DNA from 3 places in the Streptomyces sp. NPDC047880 genome. Region 1 is predicted to be linked to each of the others. Evidence: predicted binding sites of a transcription regulator. Region 1 holds the regulator's gene; each other region holds the start of a gene.
What was found. The regulator HrcA, encoded in region 1, represses chaperone genes, less so after heat shock. The targets are predictions, from matches to a motif close to TTNGCACTCNGNNNNNCNGAGTGCNAA.
Positions count from the first base shown of each region.

Region 2: groES (co-chaperone GroES) is a predicted target of HrcA. The motif match lies at 4,640-4,666, and genes of this name have one in related genera.
Region 3: groL (chaperonin GroEL) is a predicted target of HrcA. The motif match lies at 4,153-4,179, and genes of this name have one in related genera.

Region 1 is NZ_JBEZOK010000001.1:760,579-768,092, reverse strand. It holds gene AB0937_RS03635 (VOC family protein) at 1-12, opposite strand, end outside; gene AB0937_RS03630 (16S rRNA (uracil(1498)-N(3))-methyltransferase) at 29-769, opposite strand; gene AB0937_RS03625 (nitronate monooxygenase) at 766-1,839, opposite strand; gene dnaJ (molecular chaperone DnaJ) at 1,964-3,100, opposite strand; gene hrcA (heat-inducible transcriptional repressor HrcA) at 3,100-4,116, opposite strand; gene AB0937_RS03610 (MBL fold metallo-hydrolase) at 4,289-5,020, shown strand; gene AB0937_RS03605 (DUF3097 domain-containing protein) at 5,052-5,855, shown strand; gene hemW (radical SAM family heme chaperone HemW) at 6,071-7,303, opposite strand; gene AB0937_RS03595 (SpoIIE family protein phosphatase) at 7,331-7,514, opposite strand, start outside.
Region 2 is NZ_JBEZOK010000004.1:41,393-48,906, reverse strand. It holds gene AB0937_RS07945 (LCP family protein) at 1-535, shown strand, start outside; partial or broken gene AB0937_RS07940 (transcriptional regulator) at 676-882, shown strand; partial or broken gene AB0937_RS07935 (DUF6596 domain-containing protein) at 884-1,543, shown strand; gene AB0937_RS07930 (methyltransferase domain-containing protein) at 1,547-2,707, opposite strand; gene AB0937_RS07925 (polysaccharide deacetylase family protein) at 2,915-3,850, shown strand; gene AB0937_RS07920 (polysaccharide deacetylase family protein) at 3,847-4,596, shown strand; gene groES (co-chaperone GroES) at 4,766-5,074, shown strand; gene groL (chaperonin GroEL) at 5,191-6,816, shown strand.
Region 3 is NZ_JBEZOK010000005.1:147,343-154,856, forward strand. It holds gene AB0937_RS10435 (trehalose-6-phosphate synthase) at 1-288, opposite strand, end outside; gene AB0937_RS10440 (glucosyl-3-phosphoglycerate synthase) at 361-1,332, opposite strand; SAM riboswitch class I at 1,485-1,640, shown strand; gene thrC (threonine synthase) at 1,659-2,945, shown strand; gene AB0937_RS10450 (MoaD/ThiS family protein) at 3,048-3,323, shown strand; gene AB0937_RS10455 (cold-shock protein) at 3,770-3,973, shown strand; gene groL (chaperonin GroEL) at 4,309-5,931, shown strand; gene AB0937_RS10465 (NADH:flavin oxidoreductase) at 6,163-7,290, shown strand; gene AB0937_RS10470 (carboxylesterase family protein) at 7,381-7,514, shown strand, end outside.

The sequences.
Region 1 (7,514 bases):
TGCGAGTTCCACGATGCCTCCGAGGGGGTCAGGACCAGCGTCCGGTGCGTGCCAGGAGTACGGCCGCGGCGGCCGTCCCGGCGGTCGATGTGCGCAGCACACTGCGCCCGAGGCGGTACGCCTTGGCCCCCGCCTCCTCGAACAGCGCCAGTTCCTCCGGCGCCACGCCCCCCTCGGGCCCCACGACCAGCACGATCTCGCCGGTGGCCGGCAGGTCGGCGGTGGCCAGGGGCGCGTCCCCGCTCTCGTGCAGCACGGCGGCGAACTCCGCTCCGGCCAGCAGGGCGGCGACCTGCCTGCTCGTGGCCGCCTCCGCGACCTCGGGGAAGCGCACCCGGCGGGACTGCTTGCCGGCCTCCCGGGCCGTCGCCCGCCACTTGCCCAGCGCCTTCGCCCCTCGTTCGCCCTTCCACTGCGTGATGCAGCGTGCCGCCGCCCAGGGCACGATCGCGTCGACCCCGACCTCGGTCATCGTCTCGACGGCGAGCTCTCCCCGGTCGCCCTTGGGCAGCGCCTGGACGACGGTGACCCGGGGCTGTTCCGCCGGCTCCTCGTGCACCGACTCCAGCCGGAGGATCAGCCGGTCCTTCCCCTCCGTGTCGAGCACGACGCAGTCCGCCCAGCGGCCGGCCCCGTCCGTGAGGACGACGTCCTCACCGGCGCGCAGCCGCTTCACGGAGACGGCGTGCCGCCCCTCGGGCCCGTCGAGGACGTACCGGCCGTCACCGCCCGCGGCGAAGCCCTCGGCCACGAACACCGGCGCGGTCACAGCGCACCTCCGCTCGTCAACGACGCCCGGGCGGCGGCCAGTTCCCCGGCCAGCACCTCCACCAGCTGCCCGGCGGGCAGCTCCCGCGCCATCCGGTGCCCCTGTCCGGCCCACAGCGCCATGCCCTGCGCGTCACCGGCCTTGGCGGCGGCCTTGCGCAGGGGCGCGGTGAGGTGGTGGATCTCGGGGTAGGCGGCGGGCGCGTACGGGCCGTGCTCGCGCAGGAACCGGTTGACGAGGCCGCGCGCGGGCCGCCCGGAGAACGCCCGGGTCAACTCCGTACGCACGAACAGGGGGTTGGTCAGTGCCTGCTTGTGCAGGGCGTGCGCCCCCGACTCGGCCGTGGCGAGGAAGGCGGTGCCCAGCTGGGCCGCGCTCGCGCCCGCGGCGAGGACACCGGCGATCTGGCTGCCGCGCATGATGCCGCCGGCGGCGACGATCGGGATGCTCACGGCCTCGCGGACCTGGGCGATCAGCGACAGCAGTCCGAGGCCGGAGCCGTCCGTCTCGGGGATGTCCCGGTGGGTGCCCTGGTGGCCGCCGGCCTCGACGCCCTGGGCGATGACCCCGTCCGCGCCCGCCCGCTCCACGGCCCGGGCCTCGTCGGGGGTGGTCGCGGCGGCCAGGACGAAGGTGCCGACGCGGTGCAGGGCGTCGACGACCTCCCGGCCCGGGACGCCGAAGTGGAACGACACGACCGGTACGGGGTTGTCGCGCAGCACCACGAGCTTGGCCTCGAAGCCGTCGTCCCGTCCGCTGTCCGGGTCGCCGAGCTCGGCCTCGTACCAGGTGGCCTCGCCGGCCAGCTGGTGGGCGTAGACGTCGACGGCGGCGGGGTCGGCGTACTCCGGCTGCGGCATGAAGACGTTGACACCGAAGGGCCTGCCGGTGAGGCTCCGGAGCTGCTTGATCTCCTGGTACATCCCGTCGGCGGTCTTGTAGCCGGCGGCGAGGAATCCCAGCCCGCCCGCTTCGCACACGGCGGCGGCGAGCTTCGGTACGGAGACGCCGCCCGCCATGGGGGCCTGCACGATCGGGTGGGGGAAGAGATCGGTCAGTGCGGAGGACATGACGGCATGTTGTCACGTCCTCCGGACAACCCCTAAACCGGCCTGCCGACTGGCATAGACCAGAGGAACAAGCACCTCCCGTCTCCCGGGAGGTGCCCCGTCAGCACCCGTTGCAGGCGCCCGGTCAACGCCCGTTGAACGCATCCTTCAACCGCGAGAACAACCCCTGCTGCCCCGGCTGGAACTGCCCCGTGGGGCGTTCCTCTCCGCGGAGTTTGGAGAGTTCGCGCAGGAGGCGCTCCTGCTCGGGGTCGAGCTTGGTCGGGGTCTGGACCTCGACGTGGACGATGAGGTCGCCGCGTCCGCCGCCGCGCAGGTGCGTGACGCCCCGGCCGTGCAGCGGGATCGACTGGCCGGACTGGGTGCCCGGGCGGATGTCGACCTCCTCCATGCCGTCGAGCGTCTCCAGCGGCACCTTCGTGCCGAGGGCCGCCGCCGTCATGGGGATCGTCACCGTGCAGTGCAGGTCGTCGCCGCGCCGCTGGAACGTGCTGTGCGGCAGCTCGTGGATCTCGACGTAGAGGTCACCGGCCGGACCGCCGCCGGGGCCGACCTCGCCCTCGCCGGCGAGCTGGATGCGCGTGCCGTTGTCGACACCGGCCGGGATCTTGACCGTGAGCGTGCGGCGGGACCGGACGCGGCCGTCGCCCGCGCACTCCGGGCACGGGGTCGGGACGACCGTGCCGAAGCCCTGGCACTGCGGGCACGGGCGGGACGTCATGACCTGGCCCAGGAAGGACCGGGTCACCTGCGAGACCTCACCGCGGCCGCGGCACATGTCACACGTCTGGGCGGAGGTGCCCGGCGCCGCGCCCTCACCGCTGCAGGTGTTGCAGACGACGGCCGTGTCGACCTGGATGTCCTTGGTCGTGCCGAAGGCCGCCTCGTCGAGCTCGACCTCGATACGGATCATGGCGTCCTGGCCGCGGCGGGTGCGCGAGCGCGGTCCGCGCTGCGACGCCGTGCCGAAGAACGCGTCCATGATGTCCGAGAAGTTCCCGAAGCCACCGGCCCCGAAGCCGCCGGCGCCACCGCCGCCGGCCTGCGAGAGCGGGTCGCCGCCGAGGTCGTAGACCTGCTTCTTCTGCGGGTCCGACAGCACCTCGTAAGCGGCGTTGATCTCCTTGAACCGCTCCTGGGTCTTCGGATCGGGGTTGACGTCCGGGTGCAGCTCGCGTGCGAGCCGCCGGAAGGCCTTCTTGATCTCTTCCTGCGACGCGTCGCGGCGCACGCCGAGTACGGCGTAGTAGTCCGTGGCCACTACGACTCCGCCAGGATCTGTCCGACGTACCGTGCCACTGCGCGTACCGCTCCCATCGTTCCCGGGTAGTCCATGCGGGTCGGTCCGACCACGCCGAGCTTGGCGACTGCCTCGCCGCCCGAACCGTAGCCGACCGACACGACGGACGTGGAGTTGAGTCCTTCGTGGGCGTTCTCGTGACCGATCCGTACGGTCACGCCCGGATCCTTCGCCTCGCCGAGCAGCTTGAGGAGCACGACCTGCTCCTCGAGCGCCTCCAGCACCGGCCGGATCGTGAGGGGGAAGTCATGACCGAAGCGGGTCAGATTGGCGGTGCCGCCGATCATCAGCCGCTCCTCGTTCTCCTCGACGAGCGTCTCCAGAAGCGCGGAGAGCACCGTGGAGACCGTACCCCGGTCCTCGAGCTCGAACGCCTCGGGGAGATCCTCCACCAGACTCGGCACATCCGCGAAACGGCGGTTCGCCACGCGGCTGTTGAGGCGGGCGCGCAGATCCGCGAGCGAGGCGTCGCCGAAGGGCGCCGGGCAGTCGACCACGCGCTGCTCGACCCGCCCGGTGTCCGTGATCAGCACGAGCATCACCCGCGCGGGCGCGAGGGAGAGCAGCTCCACGTGCCGCACGGTCGAACGGGTCAGCGACGGGTACTGCACGACGGCGACCTGTCGCGTGAGCTGGGCGAGCAGCCGTACCGTACGCGCCACGACGTCGTCGAGGTCGACGGCGCCCTCGAGGAAGTTCTGGATCGCGCGCCGCTCGGGCGCGGTCATCGGCTTGACGCCGGCGAGCTTGTCGACGAACAGCCGGTAGCCCTTGTCGGTGGGGATGCGCCCGGCGCTGGTGTGCGGCTGGGCGATGTACCCCTCGTCCTCGAGGGCCGCCATGTCGTTGCGGACGGTGGCCGGGGAGACGCCGAGGTTGTGCCGCTCGGTGAGGGCCTTGGAGCCCACCGGCTCCTCGGTGCCGACGTAGTCCTGGACGATGGCGCGCAGCACCTGAAGCCTGCGTTCACTGAGCATCGCGCACACCTCCAGATGTCTCCGCCTGTTTGCCCTGCCGGTCCGGCCTGGCACTCTGCGCGTGCGAGTGCCAGCATTCCCCGGCCCAGTGTACGGCGGTGGGGTACACCCCCGGCAAGGCTGGTCGTGCGGCGCCGTGCCCCGAGCAGGGCGCACCCGCTAGCGTCGCCGTATGACGGTGACTTGGGAAGACCTCGGATGGGAGCGCGTGGCCGCCGGGGTGGGACGGTGCCGGCTGCCGGTATGGGACTGCACGATCGGGCTGGTCGCCGGGGAGGGGGCGGCCCTCATGATCGACGCGGGGTCGAGCCTCGCCGAGGGCGCGAAGCTGGGCGCGCAGGCGCGGGCACTCACCGGTCACCGTGTGACACATCTCGCGCTGACCCACCCGCACTTCGACCATGTCTTCGGCGCAGCGGCCCTCCCGGACACCGAGGTGTTCGGCGCGGTGGGGGTGGATGCGCTGCTGACGCGGGTGCGGGACCGCGAGGAACTGCGCGAGGACGGGGTGCGCCAGGGCCTGGCGGCGCCCGCGGCCGAGGAGGCGGCGGAGCGGCTGGTCGCGCCCGGCCACCTGGTCTCCGGGGAGTGGACGCTCGACCTGGGCGGCGGCCGGCAGGTGCTGCTGGCGAACGTCGGGCCGGGGCACACCGCGCACGACCTTGCGGTGCTGGTGCCCGGCGATCCGGAGGTGGTGTTCTGCGGCGACCTGGTCGAGGAGTCCGGGGAGCCGCAGGCGGGCCCGGACGCGGTGCCGTCGCAGTGGCCGGCCGCCCTGGACCGGCTGCTCGGCCTGGGCGGTGAGGACGCGGTGTACGTGCCCGGTCACGGAGCGGTGGTGGACGCGGCGTTCGTGCGGGCGCAACGGGACGCCCTGGCGGCGCGTTTCGGCGTGTCGCGGTGATCGCCGACCGCCTTCTCCTATCGTCATCCGAATGCGCCAGTACTCCGCCGATCTGACCCCGCCGTGGAAGAAGCCGAAACCGGTGCCCGAGGTGGCGGCGGAGCCGGGCCTGGTGGTGGAGGAGCCGGGGACCGGCTTCTGCGGCGCGGTGATCCGCTGCGAGGCCGGCACGGTGACGCTGGAGGACCGCTTCGGCAAGCACCGGGTGTTCCCGATGGAACCGCGCGGCTTCCTGCTGGAGGGCAGGGTGGTGACCCTGGTCCGGCCGTCGGCGGGCGGCCCCGCGCGTCCCACCCGCACGGCCTCGGGATCGGTCGCCGTCCCCGGCGCACGCGCCCGGGTGGCCCGCGCCGGCCGCATCTACGTCGAGGGCCGCCACGACGCCGAGCTGGTCGAGAAGGTGTGGGGCGACGACCTGCGCATCGAGGGCGTGGTCGTGGAGTACCTGGAGGGCGTCGACGACCTGCCGGCGATCGTCTCCGAGTTCGCCCCCGGCCCGGACGCACGGCTGGGCGTCCTGGTGGACCACCTCGTACCGGGCTCGAAGGAGTGGCGCATCGCCCGGTCGGTGACGAGCGAACACGCCCTGGTCGTCGGCCATCCGTACATCGACGTCTGGGAGGCGGTGAAACCGTCGTCCCTGGGCATCGAGGCGTGGCCCCGGGTGCCGCGGGGCCAGGACTGGAAGACGGGCGTGTGCCGGGCACTGGGCTGGCCGGACAACACGGGGGCGGCCTGGCAGCGCGTCCTGTCGGGGGTCCACTCGTACAAGGACCTGGAGCCGGAACTGCTGGGGCGGGTGGAAGAACTGATCGACTTCGTGACGGCGCCCTGACAGCGGCACGCGCAGCAGCCACCCGGCCGCGCAGCTGCTTAGCGGCGGGCGCGCGCAGCCGCCCGGCTGCGGGAGCGCGCAGCCACCCAGCAGCAGACGCCCGCAGCCGCCCGGCTGCGGGCATGCGTGCCGCTGGGGCGGCACGGGTGGGCGCAGCGGCACCTCGTCGCGCCGGGCTGCGCATCGCCCCGCCCCCGGCACCCACCCCGAGCACCTCAGTCCACGAGGTCCCGGACAACCCCGTCCGCCAGCAACCGCCCGCGCAGGGTGAGTACAGCCCGCCCCTGCTCATACGGACCCTCCTGGAGCAGCCCATCCGCCAACGCCCGACGTGAAGCGGCCAGCCCCTCCTGCCTGAGCAAGGAAAGCGGCACCCCCTCCCGCAGCCGCAACTCCAGCAGAATCCGCTCGACCCGCCGGTCCTCCTCGCTCAGCACCTCACGCCCGGCCCCCGGCGACCGCCCCGAAGCCAACGCAGCCGCATACGCACCCGGGTGCTTGACGTTCCACCACCGCACCCCGCCCACGTGACTGTGCGCCCCGGGCCCGGCTCCCCACCAGTCGGACCCCCGCCAGTACAGCTCGTTGTGCAGACACCGCCCGGCCGCCGAGGTCGCCCAGTTCGACACCTCGTACCACTCGAAGCCCGCGCCGGAGAGAACCTCGTCCGCGATCAGGTACCGGTCGGCATGCACGTCGTCGTCGGTCATCGGCACCTCGCCCCGGCGGATCCGACGGGCCAGCTGCGTCCCCTCCTCGACGATCAACGCGTACGCACTGACGTGATCCGGCCCGGCCCCCAGCACCGCGTCGAGCGAGGCCCGCCAGTCGTCGTCGGACTCCCCCGGCGTGCCGTAGATCAGGTCGAGGTTCACATGCTCGAAGCCGGCGTCCCGGGCCTCCGCGACGCAGGCCTCGGGCCGACCGGGCGTGTGCGTACGGTCCAGCACCTTCAGCACGTGCTGCCGCGCGCTCTGCATTCCGAAGGAGATCCGGTTGAACCCGCCCTCGCGCAGGGTCGCCAGGTACGCCGGGTCCACCGACTCCGGGTTCGCCTCCGTCGTGACCTCGGCGTCCTCCGCCAGCCCGAACTCGTCCCGCACGGCCCGCAGCATCCGTACCAGGTCACCGGCGTCCAGCAGGGTGGGCGTACCACCGCCCACGAACACCGTCCGCACCGGCCGCGGGTCGTCCCCCAGCACCTTGCGCGCCAGCCGGATCTCGTCGACGAGCGTCTCGGCGTAGTTGTCCCGGGAGGCCAGCACGCCGCCGCTGGAGCGCAGCTCCGTCGCGGTGTACGTGTTGAAGTCGCAGTAGCCGCAGCGGGTCGCGCAGTACGGGACGTGCAGGTAGAACCCGAGCGGACGGTCGGCGGCCCCGGCGAGGGCGGACGCGGGCAGCGCCCCGTCGTCGGGGACGGGCTCGCCGTCGGGGAGTGCGGAAGGCATGTCCTCCATTGTCCAGCACCCGGGCGGTCAGTCCGCCTGGAGCACCAGCAGCGCCAGATCGTCCGCCGGGGGCCGCGCCCCGAACTCGTGCACGAGCCGTTTGATCCGCTCGGCTATCAGCTCCGCGTCCAGGCCGGCGCACCCGGCCAGCGCCGTCGCGAGCCCGTCCCCGTCGTCGAACTGGCGGGATCCCGAGCGGCGCTCGGTCACT
Region 2 (7,514 bases), on a different contig from region 1:
GGTGAAGACGGTCGAGGCGCTGACGAACGTCCGCATGGACCACTACCTCGAAATCGACTTCTCGGGTTTCGCCCGGCTGGTCGACGCGCTCGGCGGTGTCACCGTCACCACGGACGAGGACATCACCGACGAGGACAGCCACCTCCGGCTGAAGGCGGGCACCCACCACCTGGACGGCACCCGGGCCCTCGCGTTCGCCCGCACCCGGCACGGCATAGGCGACGGCAGCGACCTGGGCCGCATAGGCCTCCAGCAGCAGCTGGTGAAGGCCCTGCTGGAGCAGATCGCCTCCCAGGACCTGCTCACCGACCCGGCCGAGCTGTACCGCGTCGCCGACACGGTCACCGCCGGCCTCACCGCCGACACCGGCCTGGACTCCCTCGCCGAACTGACCCGTCTCGGGCAGAGCCTCAAGGGCCTCTCGGCGAGCGGGGTGCGGACGGTGACGATGCCGGTGGTACAGGCGCCGTCGGATCCCAACCGGGTGGTGGCAGCGGAGCCGCAGGCCGGGAAGCTGTGGGAGTCGCTGCGCTGACCTGCGGCAACATGCCCCGGAGAAGGACGTCGAAAAACGTCGAAGAAGATCCGGCGCGTGTGTCGATCCGGCGGCCCCCCGATCGACGCAGGGGTGAGAGCGGGGAAGAGCCCCGCTTCCGAAGACCCCGAGGAGTCACCATGCCGCGCTTTCTCACCCTGATCCGCATCGACGAGAAGAACGCCCCCGCCGAGGGGCCGAGCCCCGAGCTCATGGAGCGGATGGGCAAGCTGCTGGAGGAGATCACCAAGGCCGGGGTCATGCTCGACACGGCCGGGCTGACGCCGACTTCGGACGGCACCCGGGTGACCTGGGAGGGCGGTCAGCTGTCCGTCACCGACGGTCCGTGAGGGGTACGCCGCCACGGCGGGCGACGACTGGCTGCGCCCGTCCCTGTGCGAGGACGCCCTGCGCCTGGCCCGGGTGCTCTCGGCCCTGATGCCGAAGGAATCCGAGGTGCACGGCCTCACCGCGCTGCTGGAGCTCCAGGCCTCCCGGACCGCGGCCCGTACCGGCCCCTCCGGCGAGCCGGTCCTGTTGAAGGACCAGAACCGCTCCCGCTGGAACCGCATGCTCATCGCCCGCGGTTTCGCCGCGCTGGGCCGGGCCGAGGCCACCTCCTCCGGCGGCCCGGGCCCGTACACCCTGCAAGCGGCCATCGCCGCCTGCCACGCGCACGCGTACACCTACGAGGAGACCGACTGGGCCCGCATCGCCACCCTCTACGGCCTTCTGGCCGCCCGCTCCCCGTCGCCGGTCGTGGAGCTGAACCGTGCGGTGGCCGTCTCGATGTCCGAGGGCCCGGCCCCGGCCCTCGTCCTCGTCGACGCCCTGGCCGGCGACCCGGCCCTGCGGGACTACCACCTGCTGCCCAGCGTCCGCGGCGATCTCCTGGCCCGTCTCGGCCGCACGGCGGAGGCCCGGGCGGAGTTCGAGCGGGCGGCGTCGCTCACCCGGAACGCGAGGGAGCGGGACCTGCTGCTGCGGAGGGCGGCCGAGCCGTCCTGAAGGTCAGGCGGGGTGCCCGATGAGCATCGCCGGGGCCCCCGCGACCCGGGTCAGGAACACCGTCGCCGCGTGCGGGCCCTGCGGCTTGACCTTCCTGCGGAGCTCCTCCGGCTCGACCGCCGAGCCCCGCTTCTTCACGGTCAGCGTGCCGACCTGCCGCTCCCGCAGGAGGGCCTTCAGCCTCTTGACGTTGAAGGGCAGGTGGTCGGTGATCTCGTAGGCCGTGGCGTACGGGGTCGGGCGCAGGGTGTCGCCCGTGACGTACGCGATGGTCGCGTCGAGCAGGCCGCCGCCTACCTGGTCGGCCACTTCGGCGACCAGGTGGGCCCGGATGACGGCGCCGTCGGGCTCGTAGAGGTAGCGGCCGGGCGGGCGGACGTCCGGGTCGGGCAGGCCGCGGGAGAGCAGGCTGCGGGGGCCGGGCAGGAGGGTCGCCCGGACCGCCCCCGGCTCGGTGCCGAACCACAGCACGGCCTCCTTGACGTCCCCGCCGTCGGAGATCCACTCGGCCTCGGCGTCCTCGGGGACCGCCTCGTGCGGGACGCCGGGGGCGATCTTCAGAGCGGCGTGGGGCGCCCGGCGGGCGGCGGAGACCGCCCAGGACAGCGGCGGCGAGTACGCCTCGGGGTCGAAGATCCGGCCGCGGCCGCCGCGCCGGGCGGGGTCGACGAACACGGCGTCAAAACCGGCCGTGTCCACCTCCGTGACGTCGGCCTCGCGTACCTCGACGAGGCCGGCCAGGCCCAGCGCCTCGGCGTTGGCCCGGGCCGCGGCGGCCGTCTGCGGGTCCCGGTCCACGGCCAGGACGCGGATTCCGGCGCGGGCCAGCGCGATCGCGTCACCGCCGATGCCGCAGCACAGGTCGGCGACCGAGGTGATGCCCGACTCGGCCATCCGCCGGGCCCGGTAGGCCCCCACGCTCGCCCGCGTCGACTGCTCGACCCCGTTCGGCGTGAAGAACATCCGGCCCGCGTCCTCGGCCCCGAACTTGGCCACCGCCCGCTGCCGCAGCCGTGCCTGGCCGAGCGCCGCCGACACGAGTTCGGCGGGGTGCTCGCGGCGCAGCCGGGTCGCGACGGCCAGCTCCCGCGCCGGGTCGGTGTCCCGCACCTCGTCGAGGAGGGCGCTGCCTTCGGGGGTGAGGAGGAGGTCGAGGTCGTTCACCGGATCATTGTCGGCCACGGCGGAAGAGGGGGTGCCGCCGGCCGGGTGCTGCGAACGGGCAGGGAGACCCGTGGCCGGTGGGTGCTGCCGGAGGGGGCCGCGGCCGCTCCCGGAGCCCGGCCGGTGTGGGCCAGTCGGAGGATGGTGGGGGCGCCGGCCGCGGTGTCGGGCGGGATCGCCGGGAGGGGGCTGCGAGGATCCGGCACCATGCGAGCAGTCGTACAAAACGATGAAAGCCGGGCATGGGGGCGGGTGCCCGCCGGCGCACGGATCGTCCTCGCCGTGCTCGTCCTCGCCGCCATCGCCTCCGGCTGCGCGCAGGACGGCGGCGACCAGGTCACCCCGGCCGGCGGCCAGCAGCCCCTCGACGCGCCCCCGGCCCGCGCGCTCGACTCCTACGCCACCAAGCTGCGCGCCGCGCACGCCGCCCGGGCCGCCGCCGCACACCGCTGGGACCTGCGCAGGACCCCGTCAGTCGCCCCGCCCGCGCCCGTGGCCAAGCCGAGGATCAGGACCCGCAAGGGCTTCGAGGTGGACGGCCACCGGGAGCTGGACCTCCCGCCCGTCTTCACGAGGATCCCCACCCGCGACAAGGTCGTCTTCCTCACCATCGACGACGGAGCCGAGAAGGACCCCGCGTTCCTGCGGATGATGACCGACCTCGACGTGCCGTACAGCGCCTTCCTCAGCGGCTACCTGGTCAAGGACGACCCCGGCTACTTCCGGCGGATGCAGTCCAAGGGCGTGGCGCTGCACAACCACACCCTGTACCACCCCAATCTGCGGGGCCTGTCGTACCGGGCGCAGGTGCGCGAGATCTGCGGCATGCAGCGCTACATGGAGAGGCGCTTCGGCACCCGCCCCACGCTCTTCCGCCCGCCCTACGGCAGCTACGACCGGGCGACCCTGCGCGCCGCCAAGGCCTGCGGCATCGCCTACGTGCCGCTGTGGAACGAGGAGGTCTTCGCCGACCACTGGGAGTACCGCGACGGGGGCCGGAAGCTGCGCCCGGGCGACATCGTCCTCACGCACTTCCGGGGCCGCGACCAGTGGAAGGGCACGATGGCCGACATGGTCCGCCGCTTCCTGAACAAGGTCGCGGCCCAGGGCTACACGGTGGCGCGGCTGGAGGACTACCTGTGAGGCGGCCGGCCGCCGCCCTGCTGTGCGCGGCCCTGCTGACCGGCTGCGCCGGGGCTCCGGGGGAGCGGCCGGGCACCGCCGACGGCCGCGCCCGGGACCCGGCACCCGAGGTGAGCGACCCGCGCCGGCTGCCGCCCGTCGTGGACCACGTCCCCACCCGCGAGCCCGTCGTCTTCCTCACCTACGACGACGGCGCCGAACGCGACCCCCGCTTCATCGGCCTCGTCCGCGAACGGCGGCTCCCGGTCAGCATGTTCCTCACGGACAGCGTCGTGGGACCCGGCTACGGCCACTTCGCCCGGCTGCGCGCGGTCGGCGCGTCCCTCCAGAACCACACCCTCGACCACCCCGCCCTGCGCGGCCTGCCGTACGCCGGACAGCGCGCCGAGATCTGCGGCCAGCAGCACAAACTCCGCTCCCGCTTCGGCGTCACCCCCCGGCTCCTCCGCCCGCCCTACGGCACCTACGACACCACGACCCTGCGCGCCGCCGGCGACTGCGGCATCACCGCGGTCGTCCTGTGGCGCGCGTCCCTGGGCGCCGACGGCGAACTGACGTACACCCGGGGCGCGCACGGTCTGCGGGCGGGCGACATCGTCTCGGTGCCGTCCGGCGAGACCGGGTCCCTGACCCTCACGGAACGGACCGAGCGCCTGCTGCGGGAGATCGGGGAACGGGGGCTGCGCGTGGGGCGGCTCGAGGACCACCTGGAGCGGGCACCCGCACGACGCGCCGTCGGCAATTAGCAGTCCGCTTGACCGAGTGCTAATCGCAGTCATAGTCTCGGCTCTGGCACTCCCCCTAGGAGAGTGCCAACACAGCGACGGGCAGGTCCGGCACCCGCGACGACGGATCCACCTGGTCGCCACCTCAGACAGTTAACCCCGTGAGATCTCCGAAGGGGGAGGTCGGATCGTGACGACCACCAGCTCCAAGGTTGCCATCAAGCCGCTCGAGGACCGCATCGTGGTCCAGCCGCTCGACGCCGAGCAGACCACCGCCTCTGGCCTGGTCATCCCGGACACCGCCAAGGAGAAGCCCCAGGAGGGCGTCGTCCTGGCCGTGGGCCCGGGCCGCTTCGAGGACGGCAACCGTCTTCCGCTCGACGTCTCCGTCGGCGACGTCGTGCTCTACAGCAAGTACGGCGGCACCGAGGTGAAGTACAACGGCGAGGAGTACCTCGTCCTCTCGGCCCGCGACGTGCTCGCGATCGTCGAGAAGTAATTCACCCCAAGCACCTTGCTTCGAACTGCGCCCCTGGCCCCCGCGATCGCCAATAAGCCGGGCGCCCGGGGCGCAGTGCCGTATATCCCAGATTCCGGAAGAGGGCTCACGCTCCCATGGCGAAGATCCTGAAGTTCGACGAGGACGCCCGTCGCGCCCTCGAGCGCGGCGTCAACAAGCTTGCCGACACGGTCAAGGTGACGATCGGCCCCAAGGGCCGCAATGTCGTCATCGACAAGAAGTTCGGCGCTCCCACCATCACCAACGACGGTGTGACCATCGCCCGTGAGGTCGAGGTCGAGGACCCGTACGAGAACCTCGGTGCCCAGCTGGTCAAGGAGGTGGCGACCAAGACCAACGACATCGCGGGTGACGGTACGACCACCGCGACCGTGCTCGCCCAGGCGCTCGTGCGCGAGGGCCTGAAGAACGTCGCCGCCGGTGCCTCCCCGGCCGCCCTGAAGAAGGGCATCGACGCCGCCGTCGCCGCGGTCTCCGAGGAGCTCCTCGCGACCGCCCGGCCGATCGACGAGAAGTCCGACATCGCCGCCGTCGCCGGTCTGTCCGCCCAGGACACGCAGGTCGGCGAGCTCATCGCCGAGGCGATGGACAAGGTCGGCAAGGACGGCGTCATCACCGTCGAGGAGTCCAACACCTTCGGCCTGGAGCTGGACTTCACCGAGGGCATGGCCTTCGACAAGGGCTACCTGTCGCCGTACTTCGTGACGGACCAGGAGCGCATGGAAGCCGTCCTGGACGACCCGTACATCCTCATCACGCAGGGCAAGATCTCCGCCATCGCGGACCTGCTGCCGCTGCTGGAGAAGGTCATCCAGGCCAACGCCTCCAAGCCGCTGCTGATCATCGCCGAGGACGTCGAGGGCGAGGCCCTGTCCACCCTCGTCGTGAACAAGATCCGCGGCACCTTCAACGCCGTCGCGGTGAAGGCCCCGGGCTTCGGCGACCGCCGCAAGGCGATGCTGCAGGACATGGCCGTCCTCACCGGCGCCACGGTCGTCTCCGAGGAGGTCGGCCTCAAGCTCGACCAGGTCGGCCTGGACGTCCTCGGCTCCGCCCGCCGCGTCACCGTCACCAAGGACGACACCACCATCGTCGACGGCGCCGGCAAGAAGGACGACGTGCACGGCCGCGTCGCCCAGATCAAGGCCGAGATCGAGACCACCGACTCCGACTGGGACCGCGAGAAGCTCCAGGAGCGCCTCGCGAAGCTGGCCGGCGGCGTGTGCGTCATCCGCGTGGGTGCCGCCACCGAGGTCGAGCTCAAGGAGCGCAAGCACCGTCTGGAGGACGCCATCTCCGCGACCCGCGCCGCGGTCGAGGAGGGCATCGTCTCCGGTGGTGGCTCCGCGCTGGTCCACGCCGTCAAGGTCCTCGAGGGCAACCTCGGCAAGACCGGCGACGAGGCCACGGGTGTCGCGGTCGTCCGCAAGGCCGCCGTCGAGCCGCTGCGCTGGATCGCCGAGAACGCCGGCCTCGAGGGCTACGTCATCACCTCCAAGGTCGCCGAGCTCGACAAGGGCCAGGGCTTCAACGCTGCCACCGGCGAGTACGGCGACCTGGTGAAGGCCGGCGTCATCGACCCGGTCAAGGTCACCCGCTCCGCCCTGGAGAACGCCGCCTCCATCGCCTCCCTCCTGCTCACGACCGAGACCCTGGTCGTCGAGAAGAAGGAAGAGGAGGAGCCGGCCGCCGCGGGCCACGGCCACGGCCACGCCCACTGACGACCAAGGTCGCCAGAGCCTGAGTGAGGGCCCGGCACCCCGTAAGGGGCGCCGGGCCCTCACCGTATTGCCCGAAACGGCGTTTGCCTCCGGCCCGATGAACGAAGGCCCGAGTCGCGCTCCGGACAGCCCTGTTCCACCAGGTGCCGTACGGCGGGTTCGGCGGCGGTGCCGAACCCGCCGGGGCCGCCCCACCACTCCGCGCCTGCCTCTCGTACGGCCATGTCACTCTTCCGCAACGTGCCTTTGGCAGCGGGTGGGATGTGGGCATGCTGCCCGCATGCAGATGACGGAGCCGTTCGCTGCGACCTCGGCCGCTGTGGCGCCGGTGATTCTCATCGCCGCCGGTCTGGAGGTCGCGTCCTATCAACGGACGATCCAGGGCTGGGTGAGTCGGCTGGTCGAGCAGGTCGAGCCGGAGGTGACCGCGATGCTGGAGCAGCCGGCCGCCGAGCGTCGCGCCGCCGTGCGCCGGCTGGTCGAGGAGCAAGGCGTCACGGCGAGCGCAGGCATCTTGATAGCCGCGGTTCGGTTCACGCTCGGGATTCTCTGGGTTGTGGTCATGATGGCGCAGGTGGCTGTCACGGTCGTCTGCCTGGCCTGGCTCGGGGTGCCGGCCCAGCCGGCTGATCCGGACGTCGCGGTGGCGTGTCTTGTGGCCGTGGCGGTCGGTGCATTCGCGGTGGCGACCTTCCCGA
Region 3 (7,514 bases), on a different contig from region 1:
GACCGAGTTGGCGATGCCGTTGTACGCGTCGGCGTGCACGTCGGCCGGGATGTCCAGCATCCGCACGCCGTCCTCGCCGACGCCGCGCCGCACCGCCTCCCGGTCGCCGTCGGAGAGCGCCGAGCACACCCACAGCGCGTCCGCGTCCGAGCCGATCGCGGAGAGCCCGGAGACCAGCCCGCCGCCGCCCCGTTTGGCGTCCAGCGAACCGTCCTCGCCCACCGTGTACGAGACGGGACCCCGGTTGGAGGCCACCAGCACCTGCGCAGTACCGTTCGTCGAAGCCATAAGCCTCAACCTAGCCCGCCCCCCGAACGCTCAAACGTGCGGATCTGCCGCGCCCGGCCGAAAACCGCCCGGTCAGGCAGCCTTCCGCGCCTGGTACTCGGCGATCTCCACCATGGGCGGACGCTCTTCGGTGTCCACGGAGTACGTCCGCGGTTCGAAGCCGTCCTCGCCCCGCTCGAACTGGGTCAGGGACGGCCGGATCAGGTGACCGCGGGCCAGCCGCAGCTGGGCCGTGCGGTAGATCGCGGCGGCCATCCGGCCCAGCGCCTGCCCGTCCTGGTGCCGGTGCTTGCGCACGCCCACGTCCACCTGGGCGAGGGCGTCCAGACCCGCCAGGTGCAGCGCGTCGACCAGCATGCCCAGCTCGACGCCGTACCCGACCGGGAACGGCAGCTGCTCCAGCAGGGACCGGCGGGCCGCGTACTCGCCGCCGAGCGGCTGCACGAAGCCGGCCAGCCGCGGCCAGTGCATGTTGAGCAGCGGGCGGGCCATCAGCTCGGTGACCCGGCCGCCCTGCCCGGAGGTCTTGCCGGGGGCGAGCGAATCGGATTCCGTGGCCAGCGGGCGGTCGTACATGGCCTTCACCAGGTCCACGTCCGGGTCCGTGAGCAGCGGGCCCACGATTCCCGAGACGAAGTCGGACGAGAAGTCCCTGAGGTCCGCGTCGACGAAGCAGACGATGTCCCCGCGGGTGACGAGCAGCGATCGCCACAGCACCTCGCCCTTGCCGGGCACGGCGGGCAGGCGCGGGAGTATCGCGTCCCGGTGCACCACCCGCGCGCCCGCGGCGGCGGCGACCTCCGACGTGCGGTCGGTCGACCCCGAGTCGACGACGACCAGCTCGTCGACGAGCGGGACCTGGCGCATCAGGTCGTGGCGGATGACGGAGGCGATGTCACCGACCGTCGCCTCCTCGTTCAGCGCGGGCAGCACCACACTGACCGTCTGGCCGGTGCGCTGCTTCGCTGCGAGGATCTGGTGGAGCGGGCGATCGTTCGCGGACCAGGAACGGGTGCTCAGCCAGCGCTCGACTTCTTCCAGCACCGTGGCGGCTCCTCTGCGTGCTCCGGGCGGGACGGAGTGATCCATCTCGCGGTTCGGACGACTATCTCAATTGTCCTGGTCGTCGGTTACAGTCTTGAACAACGCGGATGACCATCGCATGTCCGGGGTCACCCGCCTTTACAACCGCATACAGCTCATCCAGAGGGGCAGAGGGAAACGGCCCGATGAAGCCCCGGCAACCCTCCAGTCGGTACTCGTAGGTCATTGGCGACCACTGCGCGAGGCTCCCGGCTAGGGAAGGTGCCAAATCCGTCTCACGGCGAGATGCGTCGTGAGGAAGATGAGGAGAAAGGGCCTCGCCTCACATGGCTGTGCAGACTGTTGCAAGCACCACTGACTCCACCGTAGACCTCGGTCCCGCGGCTGCCCTCAGCTGCCGTGAGTGCGGTCACCGCGTACCCCTCGGCCCGGTCTTCGCGTGCGAGGAGTGTTTCGGCCCGCTGGAGATCGCCTACGACTTCTCGGGCTACGACACCGAGGAGCTCCGCAAGCGCATCGAAGCGGGGCCCGCGAACATCTGGCGCTACGCCCCGCTGCTGCCGGTCCCGGCCGACGTGGCGGACAAGCCGAACATCAACCCGGGCTGGACCAAGCTCGTCAAGGCCGACAACCTCGCGCGTGAGCTGGGCGTCGACGCCGGCAAGCTGTTCGTCAAGGACGACTCCGGCAACCCGACGCACTCCTTCAAGGACCGGGTCGTCGCCCAGGCCCTGGAGGCCGCCCGCGCCTTCGGCTTCACCACGCTCTCCTGCTCGTCCACCGGCAACCTCGCCGGTGCGGTGGGTGCCGCGGCGGCCCGCGCCGGCTTCCGCTCCTGCGTGTTCATCCCGCACGACCTGGAGCAGGGCAAGGTCGTCATGGCCGCGGTCTACGGCGGTGAGCTCGTCGGCATCGAGGGCAACTACGACGACGTGAACCGCTTCTGCTCCGAGCTGATCGGCGACCCGGCCGGTGAGGGCTGGGGCTTCGTCAACGTCAACCTGCGGCCGTACTACGCGGAGGGGTCGAAGACCCTCGCGTACGAGATCTGCGAGCAGCTCGGCTGGCGGCTGCCGGACCAGATCGTGGTGCCGATCGCCTCCGGTTCGCAGCTCACGAAGATCGACAAGGGTCTGCAGGAGCTGATCAAGCTCGGTCTGGTCGAGGACAAGCCGTACAAGATCTTCGGCGCGCAGGCGCTCGGCTGCTCCCCGGTGTCCACGGCGTTCAAGGCCGGGCACGACGTGGTGCGCCCGCAGAAGCCGGACACCATCGCCAAGTCCCTCGCCATCGGCAACCCGGCGGACGGGCCGTACGTGCTGGACATCGCGCGGCGGACCGGTGGTGCGGTGGAGGACGTGAACGACGAGCAGGTCGTCGACGCGATCAAGATCCTTGCGCGGACCGAGGGGATCTTCGCGGAGACCGCCGGTGGGGTGACGGTGGGGGTGACCAAGAAGTTGGTCGAGAGCGGGGCGCTCGACCCCACCAAGACCACCGTCGTGCTCAACACCGGAGACGGCCTCAAGACGCTGGACGCGGTGGCCGGCACCGGGCTGACCGCGACCATCCGGCCCAACTTGGACTCGTTCCGCGAGGCCGGGCTCGTCTGATCGTCGATCGCTGCGGGCCGGTGGGGGCTGGTCGCGCAGTTCCCCGCGCCCCCAGGGACGCGCCCCAGCCGTAGCTCAATCGAAACCGGAGGTCATATTCCGATGAGCGTCACCGTTCGGATCCCCACCATCCTGCGTACCTACACCGGCGGGCAGGCCGAGGTCGCCGCCGAGGGGGCGAACCTCGGCGAGGTCATCGCCGATCTGGAGAAGAACCACACCGGGATCGCCGCCCGGGTGCTCGACGACCAGGGCAAGCTGCGCCGGTTCGTCAACGTGTACGTCAACGACGACGACGTGCGCTTCGAGCAGGGTCTGGAGACGGCGACGCCGGACGGTGCCGGTGTGTCGATCATTCCCGCCGTCGCGGGTGGCTGATCCGGTCGGCCGACTCGATTGTTACCTTCGGTAACGACAGTCACTGAGAGTTTATCGAATTGCCCCCTCCGTGAGAGAAGCGGAGGGGGCAATTCTGTGTGGTTGAGCGGGGTACAGTTGGGGAACGCGGTCCCGATCCGCTGATCGGAACCCTGAATTCCCGCTTCGAGCCCGACAAGATGTAGCCAAAGTGTGCATGCCTTTTGAGGCTTTTGTTCCCTTTGCGTCGCCCGACTTGCCCTGAATTCGGGTGAATTCTCCCCACATTCCGGACCCTGTGCGTCCAGAATTCTCGTCCGATTGACCTGTTGCAGAGGGCAGTTGGACAGATACATTCAGCCGCGGTCGACGCGTTCCGGCGCACGCCCCCAACCGTGGGGGGTGAGGTCTGACCCGGGTCCGCGAAGTGTGGATCTGTGCAAGGGCCAGTAATAGGGGAGTTAGGCATGGCTCAGGGCACCGTCAAGTGGTTCAACGCGGAGAAGGGGTACGGCTTCATCGCGGTCGACGGTGGTGCGGATGTTTTCGTCCACTACAGCGCGATCCAGATGGACGGCTACCGCACCCTTGAAGAGGGCCAGCGGGTCGAGTTCGAGATCTCGCAGGGTCAGAAGGGACCGCAGGCCGACATGGTTCGCGTCTCTGCCTGAACGCGCACCACGACCAACGCTCAAGCGACCGGTCTTCTCAGAAGGGCCCGTACCCCCCGGGGTGCGGGCCCTTCGGTCTGTTCGAAGGGGGCGCGGGGCGGTGTTCGCGGGTGGCTGACGCCCCGGCCCGGTACCCGGGAGGCGCTTGCACTCGCAGGGGTCGAGTGCTAATCATTGCGTTAGCACTCTGAAGGTGAGAGTGACAACGTAAGGACCGGGTCGGTGAGGCCCGCAGGCCGGGTGGGGGAAGGAACCCACGAGGCAAGCGAGCCGTCCGTCGCGGGCGCGGGCGCGGTCCGAAGTAATCACCCCCAGTCCTGGAGGGACCACTTCACATGGCCAAGATCATCGCGTTCGACGAGGAGGCGCGGCGCGGCCTCGAGCGCGGCATGAACCAGCTCGCGGACGCCGTCAAGGTGACGCTCGGCCCCAAGGGCCGCAACGTCGTCCTCGAGAAGAAGTGGGGCGCGCCCACGATCACCAACGATGGTGTCTCCATCGCCAAGGAGATCGAGCTCGAGGACCCGTACGAGAAGATCGGCGCCGAGCTGGTCAAGGAAGTCGCCAAGAAGACGGACGACGTCGCCGGTGACGGTACGACCACCGCGACCGTTCTCGCCCAGGCCCTGGTCAAGGAAGGCCTGCGCAACGTCGCCGCCGGCGCCAACCCGATGGCCCTGAAGCGCGGCATCGAGCGCGCCGTCGAGGCCGTCTCCGCCGCCCTGCTGGAGCAGGCGAAGGACGTCGAGACCAAGGAGCAGATCGCCTCCACGGCCTCCATCTCCGCCGCCGACACCCAGATCGGCGAGCTCATCGCCGAGGCCATGGACAAGGTCGGCAAGGAAGGCGTCATCACCGTCGAGGAGTCCCAGACCTTCGGTCTGGAGCTGGAGCTCACCGAGGGTATGCGCTTCGACAAGGGCTACATCTCGGCGTACTTCGCCACCGACATGGAGCGTATGGAGGCCGTCCTCGACGACCCGTACATCCTGATCGCCAACTCGAAGATCAGCAACGTCAAGGACCTGCTGCCGCTCCTCGAGAAGGTCATGCAGTCCGGCAAGCCGCTGCTGATCATCGCCGAGGACGTCGAGGGCGAGGCCCTGTCGACCCTGGTCGTCAACAAGATCCGCGGCACCTTCAAGTCCGTTGCCGTCAAGGCCCCGGGCTTCGGCGACCGCCGCAAGGCGATGCTGCAGGACATCGGCATCCTCACCGGCGGCGAGGTGATCTCCGAGGAGGTCGGCCTCAAGCTGGAGAACGCCACGCTCGACCTGCTGGGCAAGGCCCGCAAGGTCGTCATCACCAAGGACGAGACCACCATCGTCGACGGTGCCGGCTCGGCCGACCAGGTCCAGGGCCGCGTCAACCAGATCCGCGCCGAGATCGAGAACAGCGACTCGGACTACGACCGCGAGAAGCTGCAGGAGCGCCTGGCGAAGCTCGCCGGCGGTGTCGCGGTCATCAAGGCCGGTGCCGCCACCGAGGTGGAGCTCAAGGAGCGCAAGCACCGCATCGAGGACGCCGTGCGCAACGCCAAGGCGGCCGTCGAGGAGGGCATCGTCGCCGGTGGTGGCGTGGCCCTGCTGCAGGCCTCCCAGGTCTTCGAGAAGCTGGAGCTCGAGGGTGACGAGGCGACCGGCGCCAACGCCGTGAAGCTCGCGCTGGAGGCCCCGCTGAAGCAGATCGCCGTCAACGGTGGTCTCGAGGGCGGCGTCGTCGTGGAGAAGGTCCGCAACCTCACCGTCGGCCACGGCCTGAACGCCGCGACCGGTGAGTACGTCGACATGATCGCCGAGGGCATCATCGACCCGGCGAAGGTGACCCGTTCCGCTCTGCAGAACGCCGCCTCCATCGCCGCGCTGTTCCTCACCACCGAGGCCGTCATCGCCGACAAGCCGGAGAAGGCCGCCGCGCCCGCCGGCGGTGGCATGCCGGGCGGTGACATGGACTTCTGATCGACCTGAGGGTTGATCGACGTCCTTACCGAGGGCGGCACTTCCTGTTCCGGCAGGAGGTGCCGCCCTTCGGCGTGCCCGGGGGGCGCCCCGTGCGGGTGCCGGGCGGGAGCCGCGGCGTGTCCGGGATCACAGCGGGTGCGGGATGGCGGGGCGGGACCGGATGGTTGAGGGTTAGGTCGGTCCCATGCGTATGCACATACCCCCCGGTATCCGAAAGTGAGCCCCCACGTGACTGTCGCCGCCTCCGCCTCCCGCGCCGCCGAAATCCTGTCCCGGCCCGTATCGCTGGGCGGCCTGACCGTTCCGAACCGGATCGTGATGGCGCCGATGACCCGCATGTTCTCCCCCGGCGGTGTGCCCGGCGAGGACGTCGTGTCGTACTACGCGCGCCGCGCCGCCGCCGGAGTCGGCCTGATCGTCACCGAGGGCACCTACGTCGGCCACGAGTCGGCCGGGCAGAGCGACAGCGTGCCGCGCTTCCACGGCGACGAGCAGCTCGCGGGCTGGGCGAAGGTCGCCGAGGCGGTGCACGCCGCGGGCGGCACGATCGTGCCGCAGCTGTGGCACATCGGCATGGTCCGCAACCAGGGTGAGCCCCCGGTCGCCGACGCCCCGGCCGTCGGCCCCTCCGGCCTGCGCATCGGCGCGACGGAGCCCACCGGCAAGGTCATGACGCAGGCCGACATCGACGCCGTCATCGGCGCGTTCGCCGAGGCCGCGGCCGCCGCCGAGAGCATCGGCTTCGACGGTGTCGAACTGCACGGCGCCCACGGCTACCTGCTCGACCAGTTCCTCTGGGAGGGCACCAACCGCCGCACCGACGCCTACGGCGGCGACCGCGTCGCCCGCGCCAAGCTCTCCGAGGAGATCGTCGCGGCCGTCCGCGAGACCGTCTCCGCCGACTTCCCCGTCATCTTCCGCTTCTCCCAGTGGAAGCAGGAGGCCTACCGCGCCCGCCTCGCGGAGACCCCGGAGGAGCTGGAGTCCATCCTCGCGCCGCTGGCCGCCGCCGGCGTCGACGCCTTCCACGCCTCCACCCGCCGCTACTGGGTCCCCGAGTTCGACGACTCCGACCTCAACCTGGCCGGCTGGACCAAGAAGCTCACCGGCAAGCCCACCATCACCGTCGGCTCCGTCGGCCTCGACGGAGGCGACTTCCTCAAGTCCTTCCAGGGCCACGGCGCCGAGGTCGGCGACCTCGACAACCTCCTGGACCGCTTCGAGCGCGACGAGTTCGACATGGTCGCCGTCGGCCGCGCCCTGCTCCAGGACCCCGAGTGGGCCCGCAAGGTGCTCGACGGCCGCTTCGGAGAGCTGGCCCCGTACAGCCCGGCGGCGCTGAAGACCCTCAGCTGACCCGCCTCCGCACGGGGTGCCTGGATCCGCTCGCGTCAGTCAAGGAAACTGAACGGACGCTTGTTCGCAGGTACCCCGTGAGGAGACCCAGTGACGACGACCGACTCCCGCCCCTCGGCGGGCGGCCCCTCCGAACAGCCCGGCCCGGTGGTGCGCACCACCGCCGGAGCGGTACGCGGACGGAGGGAGGAGGGGCTCGCCGTCTTCCGCGGCATCCCCTTCGC